DNA from 2 places in the Microbacterium testaceum StLB037 genome. Region 2 is predicted to be linked to the other one. Evidence: predicted binding sites of a transcription regulator. Region 2 holds the regulator's gene; the other holds the start of a gene.
The links. Region 2 encodes HrcA, which represses chaperone genes, less so after heat shock. Its sites were predicted from a motif close to TTNGCACTCGNNNNNNNCGAGTGCNAA; they were not measured.
Positions count from the first base shown of each region.

Region 1: the regulator HrcA is predicted to act here: its motif matches at 2,656-2,682, upstream of groL (chaperonin GroEL).

Region 1 is NC_015125.1:2,985,976-2,990,221, forward strand. It holds gene msrB (peptide-methionine (R)-S-oxide reductase MsrB) at 1-261, opposite strand, end outside; gene MTES_RS13595 (DUF2332 domain-containing protein) at 336-1,325, shown strand; gene MTES_RS13600 (DUF3263 domain-containing protein) at 1,335-1,580, shown strand; gene MTES_RS13605 (LytR C-terminal domain-containing protein) at 1,616-2,212, shown strand; gene MTES_RS13610 (cold-shock protein) at 2,347-2,550, shown strand; gene groL (chaperonin GroEL) at 2,721-4,246, shown strand, end outside.
Region 2 is NC_015125.1:3,655,081-3,659,326, reverse strand. It holds gene MTES_RS16745 (HIT domain-containing protein) at 1-138, opposite strand, end outside; gene MTES_RS16740 (16S rRNA (uracil(1498)-N(3))-methyltransferase) at 290-1,024, opposite strand; gene dnaJ (molecular chaperone DnaJ) at 1,027-2,148, opposite strand; gene hrcA (heat-inducible transcriptional repressor HrcA) at 2,210-3,250, opposite strand; gene hemW (radical SAM family heme chaperone HemW) at 3,473-4,246, opposite strand, start outside.

The DNA of each region.
Region 1 (4,246 bases), 670 kb from region 2:
GCTGTTGTCGTCAATGAGCTCGACGGCCTCGGGACGCACCGACTCGTAGAAGCTCGGCCATCCGCAGTGCGAGTCGAACTTCGTCCCGCTCTGGAACAGCTCCGCCCCGCACGCGGCGCACGCGTAGAGGCCGGCGCGACTCTCGTCGAGGAGTTCACCGGTCCAGGCGCGCTCGGTCCCGGCCTGGCGCAGCACCGCGTACTGCTCGGGCGTCAGTTCTTCGCGCCACTGATCGTCGGACTTGTCGACGGCGTAGGTCATGGGGAAGTCTCCTTCTTTCGCGTCCTATTCTCTCGTGCCGGACGACCGTCAGGTCGGCGCGAGAGAATTCCCGGATGCAACAGGATGCCGAGACCTTCCTCGTCGACCGGTACCGACGGTTCGCCCGAGACGAGGCACCCGGTCGTTCCGCGCTCTACGCGCAATGGGCCGAGCGCGTCGCCGTCGACCCCGCCGTGACCGGGGTCATCGCCCGCGTCACCGAGACTCACCGGCAACCTCCGCTCGTGTTCGCCGTCATGCGTCTGCTCGGAGCGCCGGAGGGCGAGATCGACGCGTGGGCGGCCTGGGTCGTCGCCCACGCCGACGATCTCGTGTCCGAGTGCGATCGCCGCAGCGTGCAGACCAACGAACCGTTGCGCTGCGCGGCGCTGCTGCCGGCGCTCTCGCTCATCGACGGCCCGATCGCGCTGCTCGAGGTCGGGGCGAGCGCGGGACTCTGCCTCTTCCCCGACCGCTATTCGTACCGCTACCGCCGTGGCGGCGGCATCGTCGCGCTCGATCCCGCGGACGGCCCGAGTCCCGTCGTCCTCGACTGCGACCTGGAGGGCGCACCGCCGTTGCGGATGCCGGAGATCGTCTGGCGCGCGGGCATCGACCTGAACCCGCTCGACGCGGGGGCGGCCGAGGACCGGGCGTGGCTCGCCGGGCTGGTCTGGCCGGGGGAGGAGGGGCGGCGGGAGCGGATCGTCGGCGCCCTCGACATCGCGGCATCCGACCCGCCCCGGCTCGTCGCGGGAGACGGAGGTGCTGCTCTCCCGGCGCTCGCCGCGGAAGCGCCGCGAGACGCGACACTCGTCGTCACCACACCCGGCGTCCTCGCGCACGTTCCCCGGTCCGGTCGGGCCGCCGTGATCGCCGCCGCGCGCCGTGCGGGGCGGTGGATCACGCTCGACGCTCCGGGCCTGCACGACGGATGGACGAGCGCCCCGGCGGTGCGACCGGACGGCTTCGCGCTCGCGCTCGACGGCGACGTTCTGGGCAGCGCCGATCCGCTCGGGGCGTGGGTGGCGTGGCACCCGGAGACGGGGGTCCGAGCGCAGTAGCGTGGCGCCGTGCCTCTTTCCGACCGCGACCGCGACGTCCTCGCTTTCGAGGGTGAGTGGCGCCGCCACGGGGGTGCGAAGGAGGAGGCGATCCGGCGCACGTTCGACATCCCTCCCGCGCGGTACTACCAGCTCCTCGGACGCCTGATCGATCGGCCCGAGGCGCTCGCTCACGACCCGATGCTGGTGCGCCGCCTGCGCCGGTTGCGCGACGGTGAGACGCAGACGCAGCGCGATCGCGCGGCGACCCTCTGACGGGGCACAGAAGTAAGGACCGGTAGCATCGTCCAATGGCCAGATCGACCTTCCCTCGGGATCGCTTCGACGACCTTCCCGCCGAATCCGGCCGCGTGGGAGCCCATCGCGCGGAGAATCCGCATCTTCGGGGTTGGGTCGTGTTCCTGTGGGCCGCTGTCGCCACGGTGGTGCTCATCGTCGTCGGCATCTTCGGGACGCTCGTGGTGTCGGGGCGCATCTCCTTCGGCTCCGAGCCCGTTCCGACGCCCACGATCGCGCCGACGACTCCGTCCGTGATCGACACCTCGTACTCGGTCGTCGTCCTGAACGGCACGTCCGACGAAGGTCTCGCCGGCAACCTCCGCGACCAGATCATCGCGGCGGGATGGTCGGCCGACACGGTGCAGACGGGGGACTCGGACACGACCGACTTCGCCTCGACCACCGTCTACTACCTGCGTACCGATGACGAGCAGGCTGCTCGGGGCCTCGCCGACGCCATCGGCGGGGCCGAGGTCGCGCAGAGCGACTTCCTGCAGCCGACCGACGACCCCAACACCCCCGATGACGAGAGCGCCGATAAGCGCCTCATCGTCGTGATCGGCCTGGACCGCGCGGCGGCTCAGCCGACCGCGGCACCCACTCCCTGACACGCGCGCAGCCCGCGTGTTTCCGCGGCGTAACAAGTTGGCTGCACGCACGTCAACAATGTCGCCGCGGGCCGTTTCGACGCGGATCCCCGTGCTTACGATGACCTCGTCATCAAGCAGCACAGGAGATTCGCATGACGCAGGGCACCGTCAAATGGTTCAACGCCGAGAAGGGTTACGGCTTCATCACCGTGACGGACGGCCAGGACGTTTTCGTCCACTACTCGAACATCGAGATGTCGGGTTTCCGCGTCCTCGAGGAGGGCCAGGCGGTGGAGTTCACCGTCGGCTCGGGGCAGAAGGGCCCGCAGGCCGAGTCCGTGCGCCTGATGGCGTAACGCGACGTTTCCGACGCCGTGGCATCCGTTCGACGGATGCCACGGCGTCGTGCTGTGCGGCGGCGGTCGCGGCTTGCACTCCCTAGGGGCGAGTGCCAGAATGAGTTAGCACTCGCTTTCGTCGAGTGCCAAAATCTGGAAGTCACCCGTCCGGGAGGGACGACACACTTATGGCAAAGATCATCGCTTTCGACGAGGAGGCCCGCCGCGGCCTCGAGCGCGGCCTCAACACGCTGGCCGACGCCGTCAAGGTGACGCTCGGCCCCCGCGGTCGCAACGTCGTGCTCGAGAAGAAGTGGGGCGCCCCCACGATCACGAACGACGGCGTCTCGATCGCCAAGGAGATCGAGCTCGACGACCCGTACGAGAAGATCGGCGCTGAGCTGGTCAAGGAGGTCGCCAAGAAGACCGACGACGTCGCGGGTGACGGCACCACCACGGCCACCGTCCTCGCCCAGGCACTCGTTCGCGAGGGCCTGCGCAACGTCGCCGCCGGCGCCGACCCCATCAGCCTGAAGAAGGGCATCGAGAAGGCCGTCAAGGCCGTCACCGACGAGCTCCTCGCTTCGGCCAAGGAGGTCGAGTCGAAGGAGCAGATCGCCGCGACGGCGTCGATCTCCGCCGCCGACCCCGCGATCGGCGAGCTCATCGCCGAGGCCATCGACAAGGTGGGCAAGGAAGGCGTCGTCACCGTCGAGGAGTCGAACACCTTCGGCACCGAGCTCGAGCTCACCGAGGGCATGCGCTTCGACAAGGGCTACATCAACCCCTACTTCGTCACCGACCCCGAGCGCCAGGAAGCGGTCTTCGAAGACCCGTACATCCTGATCGCCAACCAGAAGATCTCCAACATCAAGGACCTTCTGCCGATCGTCGACAAGGTGATCCAGGAGGGCAAGGAGCTCCTCATCATCGCCGAGGACGTCGAGGGCGAAGCGCTCGCGACCCTGGTGCTGAACAAGATCCGTGGCATCTTCAAGTCGGTCGCCGTCAAGGCTCCCGGCTTCGGCGACCGTCGCAAGGCGCAGCTGCAGGACATCGCGATCCTCACCGGCGGCCAGGTCATCACCGAAGAGGTGGGCCTCAAGCTCGAGAACGCGACCGTCGACCTGCTCGGCCGTGCACGCAAGGTCATCATCACCAAGGACGAGACCACGATCGTCGAGGGTGCCGGTGAGTCGGAGCTGATCGAGGGTCGCGTGACCCAGATCCGCCGCGAGATCGAGAACACCGACAGCGACTACGACCGCGAGAAGCTCCAGGAGCGCCTCGCCAAGCTCGCCGGCGGCGTCGCCGTCATCAAGGCCGGAGCCGCGACCGAGGTCGAGCTCAAGGAGCGCAAGCACCGCATCGAGGACGCCGTCCGCAACGCCAAGGCCGCTGTGGAAGAGGGTGTCGTCGCCGGTGGTGGCGTCGCCCTGATCCAGGCCGGCAAGACCGCTCTCGCGAACCTCGAGCTCACGGGCGACGAGGCAACCGGTGCGAACATCGTCAAGGTCGCCATCGAGGCCCCGCTGAAGCAGATCGCGCTCAACGCGGGTCTCGAGCCCGGTGTCGTGGCGAACAAGGTCGCGGAGCTCCCCGTGGGCCACGGCCTGAACGCCGCCACCGGCGAGTACGGTGACCTGTTCGCGCAGGGCATCATCGACCCCGCCAAGGTGACGCGTTCGGCTCTGCAGAACGCCGCGTCGATCGC
Region 2 (4,246 bases):
CGTCTTGGGGATGACCAGCAGATGCACCGGGGCCTGCGGAGCGATGTCGCGGATCGCGAACACGTTCTCCGTCTCGGCGACGATCTCGGCCGGGATCTCGCCCTGCAGGATGCGCGTGAAGATGGACGGTTCGCTCATGGCATCCAGTCTATCGACGGGCTCCGACATCGGGGCTGGGTCCCTCCGCGCCCGACCGGCTTTCAGGGTTTGGGGCGCGTTTCGCCGTCTGGGGCGTGAATTGCCGCGCCCCAAACGGAGGAACGTGCCCCAAACCTGGGACGCGTGGCTGTCACCAGCGACCGTGCGCCGCCGACAACACCGAGATCGCGGCGGCACCGGCGGTGGAGGTGCGCAGCACCGTCTCGCCGAGGCGGACCTGCCGCGCACCGGCTCGCTCGAGCGCGGAGAGCTCCTCGGGCGCGATCCCGCCCTCCGGTCCGACCACGAGCACGACGTCGCGGCCGTCCGACGCCTCGGTGGCGACGGCGGTGAGACGAGCGGGTGCCGAGGGCTCGAGCACGAACACCTGCGACGTCGCGGCGAGCCGGACCAGGTCGGCCGTGCGCGCCAGCCCCTCGACCTCGGGGATCCACGCGCGATGCGCCTGCTTCGCGGCCTCACGAACGATGGTCCGCCAGCGGGCGAGGCCCTTCTCGGCCTTGGCATCCCAGCGGGACACGCTCCGAGACGCCTGCCACGGCACGATCGCGTCGACGCCGAGCTCGGTCGCCGCCTGCACGGCGAGCTCGTCGCGGTCGCCCTTGGCGAGGGCCTGGACGAGTACGAAGCGCGGGCTCGGGGCGGGCACGTCCTCGCGGGCGGTGATGCGGACATCGACCTGCTTCGGAGACGCGGCGGTCACGAGGCCCGTCAGCCACGTGCCCCGTCCGTCGCCGAGGGTCACCGCTTCATCGACGCGCACCCGACGCACCGCGGACGCGTGATGCGCCTCGGAACCGGTCAGCTCGACGACGTCGCCGGACTGAGCGGATGCCGCGGCGTCGGTGACGAAATGCAGGGCCACGATCAGTGCCGGAAGCGGTCGCGGAACTTCGCGAACATGCCCTGCTGGTGCTCGGCGAGGCGCGGCTTGGGAGCCTTCGTGCGCTTCGCGAACTCCTCGATGAGGGCACGGTCCCGGTGGTCGAGCCGCGTGGGCGTGACCACCTGCACGCCGACCTTCAGGTCGCCGCGCTGGCTTCCCCGCAGCGGGGTGATGCCGCGGTTCTTGATCGTCAGCACGTCGCCGGACTGGACTCCGGGGCGCACCTCGAGGTCGACGCTGCCGTCGAGCGACTCGATGGTCGTGGTCGTGCCGAGGATGGCGTCCGGCATCGATACCTCGAGGGTCGCGAGCAGGTCGTCGCCCTCGCGGCTGAACGCCTCGTGCGCCTCGACGGTGACCTCGATGTAGAGATCGCCGTTGGGGCCGCCGGCGGGGCCCACCTCGCCCGAACCCGGGAGCTGCAGGCGCAGGCCCGACTCGACGCCGGCCGGGATGTCGACCGAGACGGTGCGACGCGCGCGCACGCGGCCCTGGCCCTGGCAGGTGTTGCAGGGGTACGGGATGGTCGTGCCGTGACCCTGGCAGACGTTGCAGGGCTGGCTGGTCACGACGTTGCCGAGGAGACTGCGGACCGTGCGCTGCACGTGACCCGAGCCGTGGCAGATGTCGCACGTGACCTCGCTGGTGCCCGGCGCCGTGCAGGCACCCTGGCACGTCTCGCACAGCACGGCGGTGTCGACCTCGAGGTCGCGGTGCACGCCGAAGACGACATCGCCGAGCGAGAGGGTGACGCGCACGAGGGCGTCCTGCCCGCGCTCACGGCGCGAACGAGGGCGCGGTCCGCGGCCGCCGCCGCCCTGGGCGCCGCCGAAGAAGGTCTCGAAGATGTCGCTGAAGCCGCCGAATCCGCCCGCTCCCCCGCCGCCGAACGGGTTCTGGTCGCCGCCCATGTCGTAACGACGGCGCTGCTCGGGGTCGCTCAGCACGTCGTAGGCATGGGTGACGAGCTTGAAACGCTCGGACGCGTCCTCGCCGGGGTTCACATCGGGGTGGAGTTGGCGTGCCAGGCGTCGGTACGCCTTCTTGATGTCTTCGGGGCTGGCGTCGCGCTCGACGCCCAGGACCTCGTAGTGGTCAGCCACAATCGCCTTCCTGTCCGCTTGCGCGGGGTCGTTCTCGGTGGGGTGTCCGTCGTGCTCGCGCTCAGCGTGCGCTGTCGTCGTCTTCGAGCATCCGGGTCAGATAGTGCGCGACGGCGCGGACCGCCGCGAGGTTGGAGGAGTAGTCCATGCGCGTGGGCCCGAGCAGACCGACGCGGGCGCCGCCCGTCGATCCGTCGTACCGGCTGGCGAGGACCGACGCCTCGACGAGGCCGAAGGGCTCGTTCTCGCGGCCGATGCTGGCCGAGAGGCCCTTGTCGTCCGCGACCATCTCGCTCATCAGGCGCAGCAGCGTCACCTGCTCCTCGATCGCCTCGAGCAGCGGATAGATACTGCCGCGGAAGTCCTGCTCGCGCTTGGCGAGGGTGGCGGCGCCGGCCATCACCAGGCGGTCCTGGCGGAACTCCTCCAGCTCTTCGCCCACCACGCGGAGCACGGCATCGGCGATCGCGTCCAGGAGCACGCCGGGGCGCGGGCCGTCGGCGACGGCTTCGGCGACCCGCTGGACGCAGTCGGCGACGCTGCGGCCCACCAGAACGGCGCCGACCCGCGCACGCAGCTGGACGATCTCCGTCTCGCCCGGCTCGGCCGGCACGAGGGCGATGCGCTGCGACACACGACCGGTGTCGGTGACGAGGATGACGAGCACGCGCGGACCGCCGAGGGCGACGAGCTCGACGTGCGTGACATTGGCGCGCGCGAAAGACGGGTACTGCACGATCGCGACCTGGCCGGTCAGCTGTGTGAGGGCGCGCACGGTGCGCGCGAGCAGATCGTCGAGGTCGCCCGCCTGGTCGAGGAAGGAGGTGATCGCGCTGCGCTGTGCGCTCGAGAGCGGACGCAACTCGGCCAGGTGGTCGACGAAGACGCGGTAGCCCTTGTCGGTCGGGACGCGCCCCGACGACGTGTGCGGGGCGACGATGAGCTCCTCGTCTTCGAGAAGCGCCATGTCGTTGCGGATGGTCGCCGCCGACACCCCGAAGGCGTGACGGTCCACGATGGCCTTGCTGCCGACCGGCTCGCGCGTGTCGACGTAGTCCTGCACGATCGCGCGGAGCACCTGAAGGCCGCGTTCCGACACCATGAGCTGCTCCTCCCGTTTGGCACTCGACTTGACTGAGTGCCAATTCTACGACGATCGCCGCGGCCCCGCGTCGAGCGGCTCGCGGCCCGTGGGCGCTGGCGTTCTTTCGACCCGCGAGAAACGCGCTTCCTCCCGAGACACGGTGCGTCGCCGTGTGTCTCGCGAGGAACGGCGTTTATCGCGGAACGAACGCCCAGAGTCAGGCGGCATCGCAGGCGGGGGTCAGGCCGTCAGCGCCCGGACCACGGCATCCGCCAAGAGCCGCCCGCGGCGGGTGAGCACGATGCGCCCGCGCACGGCATCCGGACCCTCGACGAGCCCGTCGGCGATGAGGGATGCCACGGCCTTGCGGCCCTCGCCGAGCAGCTCGGACACCGCGAGCCCCTCCCGGATCCGGCTGCGCAGGAGCACCGACTCCAGGCGACGGGCGGTCTCGTCGGGCCGTTCGCGGGCTGCGGCCGGCGACTCCTCGGCGGCGAGGCGCTGCGCGTACGCCGCGGGGTGCTTGACGTTCCACCAGCGAAGGCCGGCGACGTGACTGTGCGCGCCCGGTCCGAAGCCCCACCAGTCGGTGCCGCGCCAATAGGCGAGGTTGTGGCGCGAGCGGTGCGGAACGCCGCGCGACCAGTTCGACACCTCGTACCAGTCGTACCCGGCGTCGGCGAGGAGCTCGTCGGCCAGTTCGTACATGTCGGCCTGCAGGTCGTCGGAGGGCTCAGCCACGGCGCCGGAGCGGATCTGCCGCGCGAGCTTCGTGCCGTCTTCGACGATCAGCGCGTAGGCCGAGATGTGGTCGGGTTCGAGAACCGCGGCGGCCTCGAGCGACGCGCGCCAGTCGTCGAGCGACTCCCCCGGTGCGCCGTAGATGAGATCGAGAGACACGTCGAGTCCCGCGCGCCGCGCCGCGGCGACCGCCGTGGCGACGTTGGCCGGATCGTGGGTGCGATCGAGGGCCGCGAGGACGTGGGTTCGCGCCGACTGCATGCCGATCGACAC